DNA from 3 places in the Chryseobacterium sp. CBSDS_008 genome. Region 2 is predicted to be linked to each of the others. Evidence: riboswitches for the same ligand, from Rfam matches in the RefSeq annotation. Region 2 holds a riboswitch; each other region holds the start of a gene.
What was found. Region 2 has a riboswitch for cobalamin ahead of ACP3T3_RS16590 (TonB-dependent receptor). Riboswitches for the same ligand answer to the same signal wherever they lie in the genome.
Positions count from the first base shown of each region.

Region 1: linked by a shared signal. The riboswitch ahead of ACP3T3_RS09320 (TonB-dependent receptor plug domain-containing protein) and the one ahead of ACP3T3_RS16590 (TonB-dependent receptor) in region 2 are both predicted to bind cobalamin.
Region 3: linked by a shared signal. The riboswitch ahead of ACP3T3_RS08635 (acyl-CoA thioesterase) and the one ahead of ACP3T3_RS16590 (TonB-dependent receptor) in region 2 are both predicted to bind cobalamin.

Region 1 is NZ_CP188202.1:2,083,915-2,088,405, reverse strand. It holds gene pafA (alkaline phosphatase PafA) at 1-1,275, shown strand, start outside; cobalamin riboswitch at 1,398-1,575, shown strand; gene ACP3T3_RS09320 (TonB-dependent receptor plug domain-containing protein) at 1,608-3,434, shown strand; gene ACP3T3_RS09315 (DUF5074 domain-containing protein) at 3,455-4,491, shown strand, end outside.
Region 2 is NZ_CP188202.1:3,675,642-3,680,132, forward strand. It holds gene ACP3T3_RS16580 (cytochrome-c peroxidase) at 1-109, shown strand, start outside; gene ACP3T3_RS16585 (transporter) at 122-1,069, shown strand; cobalamin riboswitch at 1,162-1,346, shown strand; gene ACP3T3_RS16590 (TonB-dependent receptor) at 1,456-3,489, shown strand; gene ACP3T3_RS16595 (YncE family protein) at 3,486-4,491, shown strand, end outside.
Region 3 is NZ_CP188202.1:1,931,361-1,935,851, reverse strand. It holds gene ACP3T3_RS08650 (XAC2610-related protein) at 1-451, shown strand, start outside; gene ACP3T3_RS08645 (HD domain-containing protein) at 453-1,043, shown strand; gene ACP3T3_RS08640 (DUF4932 domain-containing protein) at 1,107-2,480, opposite strand; gene ACP3T3_RS08635 (acyl-CoA thioesterase) at 2,633-3,016, opposite strand; cobalamin riboswitch at 3,134-3,314, opposite strand; gene ACP3T3_RS08630 (hypothetical protein) at 3,350-4,150, opposite strand; gene ACP3T3_RS08625 (ATP-binding cassette domain-containing protein) at 4,181-4,491, opposite strand, start outside.

The DNA.
Region 1 (4,491 bases), 1.6 Mb from region 2:
GGAACTACCAATACAAAAACCGGAAGCCATTCTCCGAAAAACCTGTGGTCTACAACGGTAACTGACGAATTGAGGCTGGCAACCAACTTCCAGGGAAAAGTAGTGGGGGTTTCTTTGAAAGACCGTGCTTCGATTCTTCCTGCAGGCCATACTCCGAACGGAGCTTTCTGGTTTGATGACAGTACAGGGAACTTTATTACCAGTACATGGTATATGAATGATCTTCCGCAATGGGTAAAATCATTCAATTCTCAGAACCTTCCTGAAAAATTAGTAGCCAACGGTTGGAATACCTTACTTCCGATCAATGAATATACAGAAAGTGCACCGGACAATTCCTCCTGGGAAGGCCTGCTGGGAAGTGCAAAAACACCTACTTTTCCTTACAGTAATCTAGCCAAAGACTATCAGGCTAAAAAAGATAATATCCGTTATACACCTTTCGGAAACACATTGACTTTGAAGCTGGCAGAAGCTTCTGTAGAAGGTGAAAAACTGGGTGGAGATAATATTACAGACTTTTTAGCCATTAACCTTGCATCTACCGATTATGCAGGACATAAATTCGGACCGAATTCTATTGAAGTAGAAGATGTTTATATCAGATTAGATCAGGATTTAGCGGAGTTTTTCAAATACCTTGATTCAAAAGTAGGAAAAGGAGAGTATACCGTTTTCCTTTCTGCTGACCATGGTGGAGCACATTCTGTAGGATTCCTTAAAGACCATAAGATCCCTACAGGTTTCTTCGGGGAAGATGCAGAAAAGAATCTGAATCAGAAGTTAAAAGAAAAATTCGGAGCTGATAAGTTGATCAACGCCATTGATAACTACCAGATTTATTTCGACAGAAAAGTATTGGCAGATAGCAAGCTTGAACTGGATGATGTAAGAAACTTTGCGGTAAAAGAAATTGAAAAAGATCCTACCGTTTTATATGCTGTTTCTGTAGATAAAGTGCAGGAAGCCAGTATTCCGGAACCGATTAAACAAAGAATTATCAACGGGATCAACAGACAGAGAAGTGGAGATATTCAGCTGATTTCTCATGACTCTATGCTTCCGCCGTATTCTAAAACGGGAACTACACACAGCGTATGGAATTCTTATGATTCACATATTCCATTGATCTTTATGGGATGGGGAGTGAAGCAGGGAGAAAGCAATAAAGAATATCACATGACAGATATTGCTCCTACGGTATCTTCTTTACTGAAAATTCAGTTCCCAAGTGGAAATATAGGTAACCCGATTACAGAAGTTATAGGTAAATAATGATCCTACTATTTTATGATAAACAGCTGCTTTCATCGAAAGCAGTTTTTTTGTGAATTATTGTCAGGAATTTTAATCTGCTGCGCTTTAATCTCACTTTTTGGCAAATACATATAAAAAACTATCTTTGCAAAAATTTTGGTTTCCAGTATTTTGGAATGAAAAGGGAATCGGGTGTAACTCCCGGACTGTCCCCGCAACTGTAAATCGCAATATAAGTTTCTGCAAAAAACCACTGTTTAAAAACGGGAAGGGGCAGAATGCGAAAGTCAGGAGACCTGCCAGGATTATAATTAAAAAACATATTGCTTTCGGAGGAAAAGTAAAAAAGTATGGATATAAAAAGATCTTTAGTACTGCTTTTTTCATCTTATGGCTGTTTTCTTTTTGGACAAGAGAAAGCCATTGACACTATTTACGTCTTTGACAACCAGATGAACAGGGTGAAACTTTTTCATCCTGTACAAACTATTTCGGCGGAAGATGCCGAGAAAAATTCCAGCAACTTTTCAGAACTCCTGAGATTTCAGTCCCAGGTTTTTATTAAAGAAAATGGGCGGGGTGCTGTTTCTTCACCTTCTTTCAGAGGAACTACCGCTCAGCAGACAGCATTTGTCTGGAATGGGATTAACATTAATTCTAATTTTCTGGGGCAGGGAGATATCAATAATATCGCTTTATTCGGGTATGATCAGATTGGTATAAAAGCCGGCGGAGGAAGTGTGGTGTATGGAAGTGGTGCCATAGGAGGAAGTATTCACCTGAATAATACCCTTGATTTTAATAAAGGGTTGCATGGGTCATTATTTTCGGAAATCGCTTCCTTTAATACCTATAATAATTTTATAAAAGGCTCTTACAGTAATGATAAGTTCAGTTTTAAAGCTTCCGGAAATTATTCTGTAAGTGAAAATGATTATAAGGTAAATGATCTGAACTACATCAGCAGAAACGGAAATTATTACAATACGACGTTCAATGTTGGGGCATCCTATAAAATTACAAACGATCATAAAATTTCGTGGCAGAGCCAGTTTTTTGATTCTTCACAGCATTATCCCGTGTATGAGGAAACGGGAACCAAAACGAAATATAAAACCCAAAGTGTAAGAAGCCTTCTTTCCTGGGATTGGAACAAAACAAAGTTCAGCAACTCCTTTAAAGCTGCCTATACAGAAGAAAATTTTCAGTATTTCGGTTCGTTAAATATGCCTAAATCAAGTGGCGGAACAGGGAAAAATTATATCTTTAAAAATGATTTTAACTATTTCCTGAATTCTAAATGGAATTTTAACCTCATCGGAGAGTTTCAGGTCAATAAAGGAGAAGGCTACGAGAACGGGATATCCAGTGTCAGTAGAAATATAGGTTCTGTTTCAGGATTGTTGCGGTATTTTGTAACAAAAGACCTTCGTTTTGAAGGAGGATTTAAGAAAGATTTTGTGGAAGATGTGAAATCACCGTTGATGTATTCATTCTCCGGAAAATGGAGTGCTGCAAAATGGTATGATGTAAGCGTTAATGTATCAAAAAACTTCAGATATCCTTCATTTAATGATATTTATTATGAACCGGGAGGAAATAAAAATCTGAGACCGGAAACGTCTACCCAGTTAGATATGACGAATGAGTTCAAAGCGGGAGATTTCAGGCTTACTTTGTCGCCTTATTATATGAATGTGACAGATCTTATTGTATGGCTGCCAACGTCTATGGGCTACTGGCAGGCATTTAATGTTAATAAATCTGAATCTTACGGGCTGGAATCTCAGCTGTCTTTCAGCAAACAGCTGGGAAACCATAAAATCCGCGCAAATGCAGGATATTATTATGCAAAATCTATTGATAAAGAAACCAAGCTGCAGAGACCTTATGTTCCCATGCACAGAGGATCAGCCGGAATAGATTATGAATATGGGTTCTTTAAATTTTTTGCGCAGGGATTGCTCAATGGCATTACCTACACAACAAGTGATGAAAAAAGGTCAGATGCCATAGATCCCTATTTTCTTTTAAATATGGGTATTTCTGCAACCCTAGCAAAAAAATATACCTTGGGGTTTAAGGTGAATAATGTAACGGATACTTATTATAAAACAGTTTCTTTTAATCCTTTACCAAAGAGAAACTATAGTGTGTATGCAGCAATAAATTTTTAAAAAATTAAAATTGAGTAAATATGAAAATAACTAAACTTTTAACTGTACTATTTGCAGTTGTATTATTGTTTAACATGTCTTCGTGTACAAGTGATTCTGCAGAGTTTGATGTCTCTCCGATCACTTACCAGAACGGATATTTTATCTCTAATGAAGGAAACTTCAACAGCCAGGGAGCTAAAGTAACATTCCTGACAAGAGATCTGAGCCTGAAGCAGGATGATGTATATGGTTATAATAACAATAAAGAAATTCTGGGTGACGTTCTTCAAACGATTGGTCTTAACGGAAATAAGGCTTATCTTGTGATAAATAACTCGAACAAAATTGTTGTAGTAGACCGTTATACATTTAAAAAGCTAGCCGTAATCACGGATCAGATTGATAATCCAAGAGGAATTACTTTTGCTAATGGCTTTATCTATATTGCCAACACCAATTTCAGTGCGCATACTCAAAGTGTAACAAAGTATAAAGCTTCTGACTACTCATTTGTAAGCAAAATCAATATGACTGAAGTTTCTGATAAAACCGTAGAAGCAGGAGGAAATGTTTTTGTACAGAACGCTTCATCAGGATTTGGAAATAAGATTACTTATATCAATACTTCCAATGATGCTAAGACTGAAATTACCGTTCCGAATGGTCAAATTGGGAATACTGTGTCTTACAAATCCAATGTTTACACGATTTCTTCTACAGCTACAGATTCTTATATCTATAAGATTACAAGCACAGGAGCTATGACACCGGTAGTTACACTGACAGGAATTCCAAACGCTACAAATCTTCAGATTGATAACGATAAAATCTACTTCAGCTCTGCTAACAAAGTGTATACAACAAGCTTAGCTACACCAACCGTTCCTACAGCTCCATTGCTAACAGCTGCAAATGGTGGTCCTTACTTTACGCTTTATGGATTTAACGTTATTGATGGAAGAATCTTTGCATCAGATGTTAAGGAATTTACAGCAGAAAGCGAAATGGTAATATATTCAGCAACTACCGGTAGCAAAATAGGATCTGTTAAAACAGGAGGTCTTGGTGCCAGCGG
Region 2 (4,491 bases):
CGGTCATGTGGGAATTGTCATGAACAGCCAGGAAAAACAGTCGATCATTGCATTCCTGAAAACATTATCGGACAAAAGTTTTATATCCAATCCAAAATTTGCAGAATAATTTATAGAAAACATGAAGAAGATTATAGTAATAGTAAGTTTGATCCTGTTTAGTCAGTATCAGGCAAAGACCATTAGAGATAGCGCGTATATTGTTCCTGAAACCTTTAGCAGATTCGATTTTGATGATGATTGTGATGCGTGCGGCTGTGCAGCCGGTAACGGATCTTCCGGCTTTGAATCTTTATTGAACCCACAGTTTATCGGAATCAAATACTTTGCACAACATTACAAAGCAAAGGAAAACTTATTTGTAAAAGACCTTACACAGGATCAGTATTTCAATACGTTACAGCTTTGGGGAAAAATTCCATTGACTAAAAAACTGAGTGTTTATATAAGTCTGCCCTTTCATTTTCATGAAAAGAAAACCATGCAGGGAGATATTAAAATCAATGGAATAGGGGATCTGAACCTGATGGGAATTTACCAGCTGATGAGCTCCAAGGATAATTTCCATCACCTTAGCGGAGGTTTGGGTGTGAAAATTCCGCTTGGAAAATTTGATGAAAAAGGAGTCTCCGGTGTTAATCCGAGTTTTCAGCTGGGAACCGGAAGCTGGGATTATCAGGCTGCTTTGAATTATAAATTTCAGAAAAATAAAGTGGCCGTATTGGTCAATACAGATTATACCATCAAAACAGAGAATAAAAAAAATTACCGCTTTGGAAATCAATGGAACTATGCCGCAACAGGTTTTTATCAGGTTGCAGGAAATGATAAGTCCATTTTTTCTGTAAAAACCGGAGTGCAGGGAGAGGTTTATGCTCAGAACAAACAGTTTGATGAAGGTTTACCCAATACTGCAGGAAGTGCTTTGTACGGAAAACTGGGATTTGAAGCTTCTTATAAAAAGCTGAGTCTGGGAAGTGAAGTAATGCTTCCCATGTACACTCATCTGGCTGGGGGAGATATTGAAGCAAAATCAAGGTTCAGTATTTTCCTGAATATTGGAATTTAAAGTGAAACCCCTGATAAAATCACGTTAAAGCTCCTTCGGGAGCTTTAATTATTTATGAATCATGATTTTACTTGGGTATTAGGAATAATTATTTATCTTTGCCGGAATTTGGTGAGCCGTAAAAAGCTCTTAAAAGGGAATCCGGTGAAAATCCGGAACAGACCCGCTGCTGTAAGCTCCGCACCAAAGTTTTTGAAGAATATATCCACTGTTTTTTTATGGGAAGGATTTCAAAAATGGAGTAAGTCAGAAGACCTGCCAGAAAATAATCGTTTGACGCTTTCGTGGAATAAAGCTTAGGACATCAATGATTCTGTGCAGTGACAGCTGTGCTTTGTCGTTGTATTCTTATATCCATTAGCGTCATCATTATCCTAAATGAGCTAATGGCGGCAAAACTAACTACTTCTACAATTCATAAAGCTGTTTTCACAATATTGGTGATCACATCTCAACTTTTATATTCTCAAAAAAAGAAGAATGACACGCTGAAGGAAGAATCCATCAAGGTGATCAGCCTTTACAAGAAAAGTTTTAAAGAGATCCTTCCGGCACAAACCCTGCAGGGAGAGCAGCTGGAAAGACTGAACAGCCAGTCTGTAGCAGATGCACTGCGGTATTTTTCAGGTGTTCAGATCAAAGACTATGGAGGATTGGGTGGTTTGAAAACCATTAATATCCGAAGCATGGGAAGTCAGCATGTAGGCGTTTTCTATGATGGAATTCAATTAGGAAATGCCCAAAACGGACTGGTGGATCTGGGAAGATATTCTTTGGATGATCTGGAAGAAATATCATTGTATAACGGTCAGAAAAGTGAAATCTTCCAGCCGGCAAAAGACTTCGGATCTTCGGGATCTATTTATTTACAGCCTAAAACGCCTGTATTTAAAGGAACAAGAAAAACTAATCTGGTTATCAGAGCGAAGAGTGCTTCCATTGATCTTTTCAATCCGTCATTCCGATTGGAGCAGAAGATTTCAGACAGGGTTTCTGCCAGCTTCAGTGGAGAGTTTATGCAGAGTGACGGAATTTACAGATTTCGGTATGCCAAAAAATATCCAGACGGACAGCAGGCTTATGATACCATTGCAAAAAGACAGGATTCAGATATTCGGGCAAAACGTTTTGAAACTTCTTTAAACGGAACTTTAAATAACGGAAGCTGGAATATCCGTGGCTACGGTTATATTTCAAACCGCGGAATGCCGGCTCCTATTGTCAACGGGCGTTTCGGAGGAAGAGGAGCGAGACTTTCCGATGAAAATTATTTTGTGCAGGCCAACCTGAGAAAAAAGCTGTTTCCCAAATTGGAAACACAGCTGAAAGCAAAATTTGCTTACGATTATACCCATTTTATGGATACGGTTCGTTCGCAGTCTATTATTTATACAGATAACACCTATATCCAGCGAGAGCTCTATCTTTCCTCATCCAATATCTATTCTATCACACCCAATTGGGATGTCAGTCTGAGCGGGGATTTTCAGTACAATAACCTGGATGCCAATCTGGATAACTTTTCTTATCCAACACGCTATACTACACTGGTAGCATTGGCAACAACCTATCAGTGGAACAGGTTCAAAATCCTGGGAAGCCTTTTAGGAACCTTTACTTTTGAAGAAGTAAGAAAAAACAAAAGGCCGGGAGATGCAAGAGAATGGACACCTGCCGTATTTATGAGCTATCAGCCGGAAATCATTCCCGAACTTACCCTTAGAGCATTTTATAAAAGGATTTTCCGACTTCCAACCTTCAATGATTTGTATTATACCAATATCGGAAATACGTATCTGAAGCCGGAATTCACCAATCAGTATGATGTAGGATTTACCTATCAGAAGAATTACAACAACCATTTCTTTAAAAGCTTTTATGCTAAAGTAGATGGTTATTACAACAAAGTACAGGATAAAATCGTAGCTGCACCTAACGGAAGTATGTTCCGCTGGCTGATGATGAACCTTGGAATGGTTGAAATCATAGGAGCTGATGTAAATCTTCAGACCGAAATGCAGCTGGGACAAGTAAAACTAAGACCATTGCTTTCCTATACTTATCAAAGTGCAAGAGATATGAGCGATCCGGAAGACACTTTCTACCGCAATCAGATTCCTTATACCCCATGGCATAGCGGATCTTTCAGTCTGATGGCGGATTATAAAGACTGGGGTTTCAATTACAGTGCAATGTACGTAGGAGAAAGATATGACGTGAATCAGGATAACATTCAATACAATTATGTACAGCCTTGGTATACTCACGATCTGTCTGTTCAGAAAAAGTTCAGCTGGGCAAATCATCAGTTTAAAGTAAGCCTTGAGGTGAATAATATTTTCAATCAATACTATGATGTGGTTATCAATTATCCGATGCCCGGAAGAAACTTTAAACTTATTCTAAACTTCACTCTATGAGAAAACTAAACTTTTATTTTTTATTTCTTGTATTAGCTTTTCTTACGTCATGCCGTACAGATGATATTATCGTCCGTCAGGAAGTGGTAGAAGGTCTTCCCTCAGAAAATACAGCAATAAAAGGCTTCTATATGCTCAATGAAGGAAATATGGGAAGCAACAAATGTACGCTGGACTTTTTTGATTATACCAAAGGAACCTATTACCGCAATATCTACGCAGAAATCAACCCGAATGTGATAAAAGAACTGGGAGATGTAGGAAATGATATCAAAGTCTACGGAAGCAAACTCTATATCGTTGTCAATGTTTCCAACAAAATTGAAGTACTGGATGCTAAAACTGCTAAACGTATTACTTCTATTCCATTACAAAACTGCAGATATCTTGCCTTCAAAGACGGGAAAGCGTATGCCAGCAGCTATGCCGGTCCGGTAGCTATTAATCCAAAAGCACCTAAGGGAAAAGTAGTGGAGATTGACACCACTTCTCTTTCCATTCAGCGTGAAGTGGTGGTAGGATACCAGCCGGAAGAATTGGAAATTGTTGGGAATACATTATTTGTGGCCAATTCCGGAGGATACAAAGCTCCCGATTATGACAATACAGTTTCCGTCATCGATCTGAACACTTTTACAGAACTCAAAAAAATAGAGGTTGCCATCAATCTTCACCACATTAAAAAAGACAATTACGGTGATCTGTATGTAACCTCAAGAGGAGATTATTATAACGTTCCTTCCAGTTTGTATTTGATAGATGCAGCTACCGGAACTGTGAAGAAAAATTTCAATCTCTCTGTCAGTGAAATGATAATCGTTAATGATAAACTTTATTTCTATGGAAATGAATTCAATTACAACACCCACAGTTACAAAAAAACATTTGGGATCATTGATGTAAAAACAGAAGAGATTATCGCCAACAGAATTTTTGATAAAGAATATGAAACTGCCATTAAAACACCTTACGGAATTGCAGTAAATCCGATCACAGAAGATA
Region 3 (4,491 bases), 1.7 Mb from region 2:
GCCGGGGAAAATGCTTCAGTTAAAGAATGAAAACAGTCCTGTGGTTATTGATGATTTTAATTTTGATGGAACAGAGGATATAGCGGTAAGAAATGGCAATATGGGAAATTATAGTTCCGCCTCTTATGACGTATATGTATTCAACGCTACCAGAATGGCATTTGTGAAAAGTAAAGAACTTACAGATCTTGCTTCGAATTCCTTTGATATTTTTGAAGTGGATGCCAAGCGCAAACGTCTCATAGCTTATGGGAAATCCGGATGTTGTGATATTTTTACAACAGAATATGCTGTAATTCCGAATAAAGGACTGGATAAAGTTCTGGAAAAAGAAGAAGATATGACGGTAGAAGGGCAGGTAAAAGTAATCACTAAAGAAAAGCTCAATAATAAATGGATTACCAAAACAAAGGTATATCCGGCAGATCAATATAACAGAAATAAAAAGTAAGATGAAAATTCAGAAAGAAATAGATTTTATCCTGGCAGTAGATGCTCTGAAAAATGTACAGCGAAGAAATTATAATGCAGATGACTCCCGGAGAGAGAATACGGCGGAACACTCCTGGCAGATTATCATTCTGGCCCAGATTCTTTATCCGTATGCCAAAAACCGCGCAGATATTGATTTATTAAGAGTTATAAGAATGCTTTCTATTCATGATCTTGTGGAAATAGAAGCCGGAGATACTTTCATTTTTGATGAACAAGCAATGGTAGGAAAGTTTGAAAGAGAGAAAGCATCTGCCCAGAAAATTTTTGGAATTCTGGATGAACCTTTACGTACAGAATTCTTTAACCTATGGCTGGAGTTTGAAGAAGAGAAGACCCCGGATGCTGTTTTTGCCTGTGGAATTGACAGAATCATGCCGTTTATCTTAAATTCCCATACTACAGGAAAGAGCTGGACAGAAGCGGGAGTAACAGAAAGACAAATCAGAAATATGCTTGAAAATGCTATCGGCAGAGCTTCTGATGAAATGGGAGAGGCTTTTGAACTTTTATTGAGCAGAAGTCTGGAAACAGAAAAAGTGTTGAAATAGTTTAAAAAAACAAAGACACTGTTCGGTTTAGAACAGTGTCTTTTTATAGGTAATTTCATTCAGTTATGAGGATAGCAATACGTAGTTGTCAGGATTTAATAAAATTCCGTTCTTAGAATAAAATCCTGCCATGCTGTTCGGTACATAAAAACCCAGTACAAAATTCTTATAAGAAGTATCCAGTTTGAATTTTACTTCTTTCCCATCTTTAGACCAAACCGGATTTTTAACGATAATGATTGTATTGCTGGTTTCTTTTCCATCAATGTATTCATATAATTTCAGTTGAAGCGTTGTTGTCTTCTTCATAGGCTCTGTGAATTTTACAACAACATTGTTGATGTCAACTTTTTCAAAATCCTTATTGTTGGAATTGACAACGGAAGGCTGGGAAATTTTGCTCCCTGTTCTTTTTGTCCACTTTAATAATGGAACATATAATTTATCCAGGCTCTTTTCCTTTTTATAAAGCTCAATAAGTTTCTCAGAGAATAAATTCTGGGCAATAAAACCACGTCGGATATTCACTTTATGATAGATAGCAGAAAGACTATCTGTTTTTTCCTTGGGAAAGTTTTCTCTGATGAATAAGTCGTAAACAGCCCATGTCATATATTCATTGAATGAACTGATCCCTGAATATCCTGATTTTTTATCCCAATTTATCAGATTGAAGTTCTCAGTTATTTCCTTTGAATATTGATCCGAAATAGGATTTACATATCCATGATCAATTTCTGAAAATACGGTGTGATTATCAAGAATCCTTCTTGCAATATTATCTTTTAAGTTTCCAAGAATAAGGTCTTTTCCGATATCAGGGAAGTCAACGGTTAATGAACTGTTGATCTCTCTGTGGCAATTTTGTCCGCCTACTAAAGGAGAAATGGCAATAACATAGGATTTGGTATTTTTATTTTTAGGTTGTCCAGCAATTTTATCAAGGAAGGCATAGGTGTCATTGATGTAATAATACTCTTTGTAATTGGCAATTAAAGTATTATAAAACTGTTGATGATTTTTGTAAAAAGCTCTGTAATTCGATTTCTTGACAAAATCGTTGATTAGTTCCAGATTTTCATCCACTTCTTGAGGGCCAAATGAATTAAATGGGAAATCTCTTTTAAGTACACCTTTTTCATCAAAAGAGAATGCATAGAAATCAGTCCGGAAACCTAAGAACTTTTTCCACTCCTTTCTTGAATAATTTACTTTTTTTAATAGCGGATGATCTTTTACAGGCTCAAAATAAGACATGATTTCATCATAATACGGAGGAATCTTTTGAACATCATAAGGATCTGTTTTACCATAGTCTGTAAGCGCTAAAATGATATTTCCCAATTCGTAACTTTCAGAAAGCTCAATTGTAACATCTTTTTGTGCTGTTAATGATACGGAAAGGATAAGTGTAATGATTAAGATAATCTTTTTCATGTAATGTAATATGAATTTTCTATTAGTTTTTAAGAGAAACACAGATGATATTCTGAGCGGCTAAAATTAAAGAAAAACCCAATGAATTACAATCATTAAATATATTTAAAATATAAAAGTTTCGGGCGGCCTTTGGCCGCCCGAAACTCTATTTATAGTATCTGGATTGGTTTCTTGAATTCATCGATGGCTACAAAAGTAAAATCACCTACAATGGCTTTTTCTCTTTCATAGGAATACATCTGCTCGGTGTAGATCTCAACGTTCACTTTCATGCTGGTTTTTCCCACGTAGGAAACTTTCCCGATCAGCTCAACAATAGTTCCGGCAGGAATAGGTTTCTTGAAATCGATCTTGTCACTGCTTACCGTTACCACTCTTTTTCTCGCAAAACGGGTTGCGGTGATAAAAGCTACTTCGTCCATCAGCTGCATGGCCGTACCGCCAAAAAGGGTATCGTAATGATTGGTTGTGTTGGGGAAAACCGCTTTAAAGATTCTGGTTTCGGATGCTTCAATTCTTTCTTCTGTAGTCATATATCATTATTAATTAAAGCGAAGTGAAATGATATTAGAAAAAACAGAATAATAACAGGAATCAAGAGAATTCCTGAAACAATCCATCAGATCAATACAACTTCAAATCGCGAAAGTTACATGTGTAAGAAAAAGGCAGGTCTCCTGACTTGTAACATCATTTATCTCCTTCCCATGCCCCGCACAGTGGATCTTTGATAAAAGACTTCAGTTACTTACAGTTGCGCGACAGTCCGTGATTTTCACACGGTTCCCTTTTAATCTGCAGTGATGCAGAACCCATTTCTGTGATGAATAAGCGTAAAAACTTTTTCGGAAGCAAAAATAATGAATTTATTCCGGATTATGGAAAATAATCTGGCTGATTACTCTTCCTTTCTTGATCGTCCAGAGTGTAGTGTATCTGTTTTCTCCTGAACCATTGATCATATAAAGGAAAATATTATCGCTGTCAAGGGAAGTGACTCCAATGTTATCAAAATCCATGGTAGGCTGGAACATATTTTTGATGGCTTCTCTTACAAAAACAGAACCTCTTCCCGGTTGCTGTACTCTGATGGATTTGATTTCCGTCATACCCTCAGGAAGATCATTTCCGATTCCCCAGGGTTTTACTTTATCAATGGTGAGTAGTTTTCCTTCTGCATCTTTTTCCTTTTTACGGTAACCCGCATTGGAAGGGTAGATGTCAATCACTACTTTGCTTCTTTGAGCAGTAGGAATTTTAGGATCAGAATTATCGGTAAAAATAAGTGATCTTCCGTTTTTAGACCTGGAAGGGGTATAGGCGGGAAGCTGATCAATATAAGCAATACGCTCTTTATTTACCATTCCTTCCTTATCAAGAGTTTCATAACGCACAAAGGGTTTGTCGTCATCCTGTTTTTCCGGATATTTGATCCAGATCCATTCTGTTTCCCCGGGAGCAGGCTTTACATAAACAAATACATCACCCTTACGCATACGGATTTTATCTACAATTTTTCTGTAATTGTCTTTATGTACCCGCACATTGGCATATCCTTCTTCAGCTTTTACCACTCCGAAAGGAACTTTATTCTGCCCCTTTACAAAGGCTAAAGAAAAAATACTGAAAGCAGATAAATAAAATGCTTTGTTTATGAAAGTCATCATGAAATTTTTTTGATCTTCCAAATATATAAATTAAATGCTTTTCGGAAGATAATTATAATGCTGCAGTTCTTTTAAATCTTGTATTTGTTTCAGATGGCCATCTGAAAGTATATACAAGAGGTCAGAAATATCCAGAACATCTTGAAAATTGTGATCAGAAATGATAAAGCCTTTATGTGCTGACTCCCGAAGTATATTTTTCTTCAGTTCTTCAGTAACCTTGGGAGAAAGACTGTGAAATGGCTCGTCAAGCAGGGCAAAATCAGTTTCGGAATAAATGATCATCAGCGTTTCAATGATTCGCTGTTCTCCCTTGGATAAGTTTGTAGGTTTTTCATGAA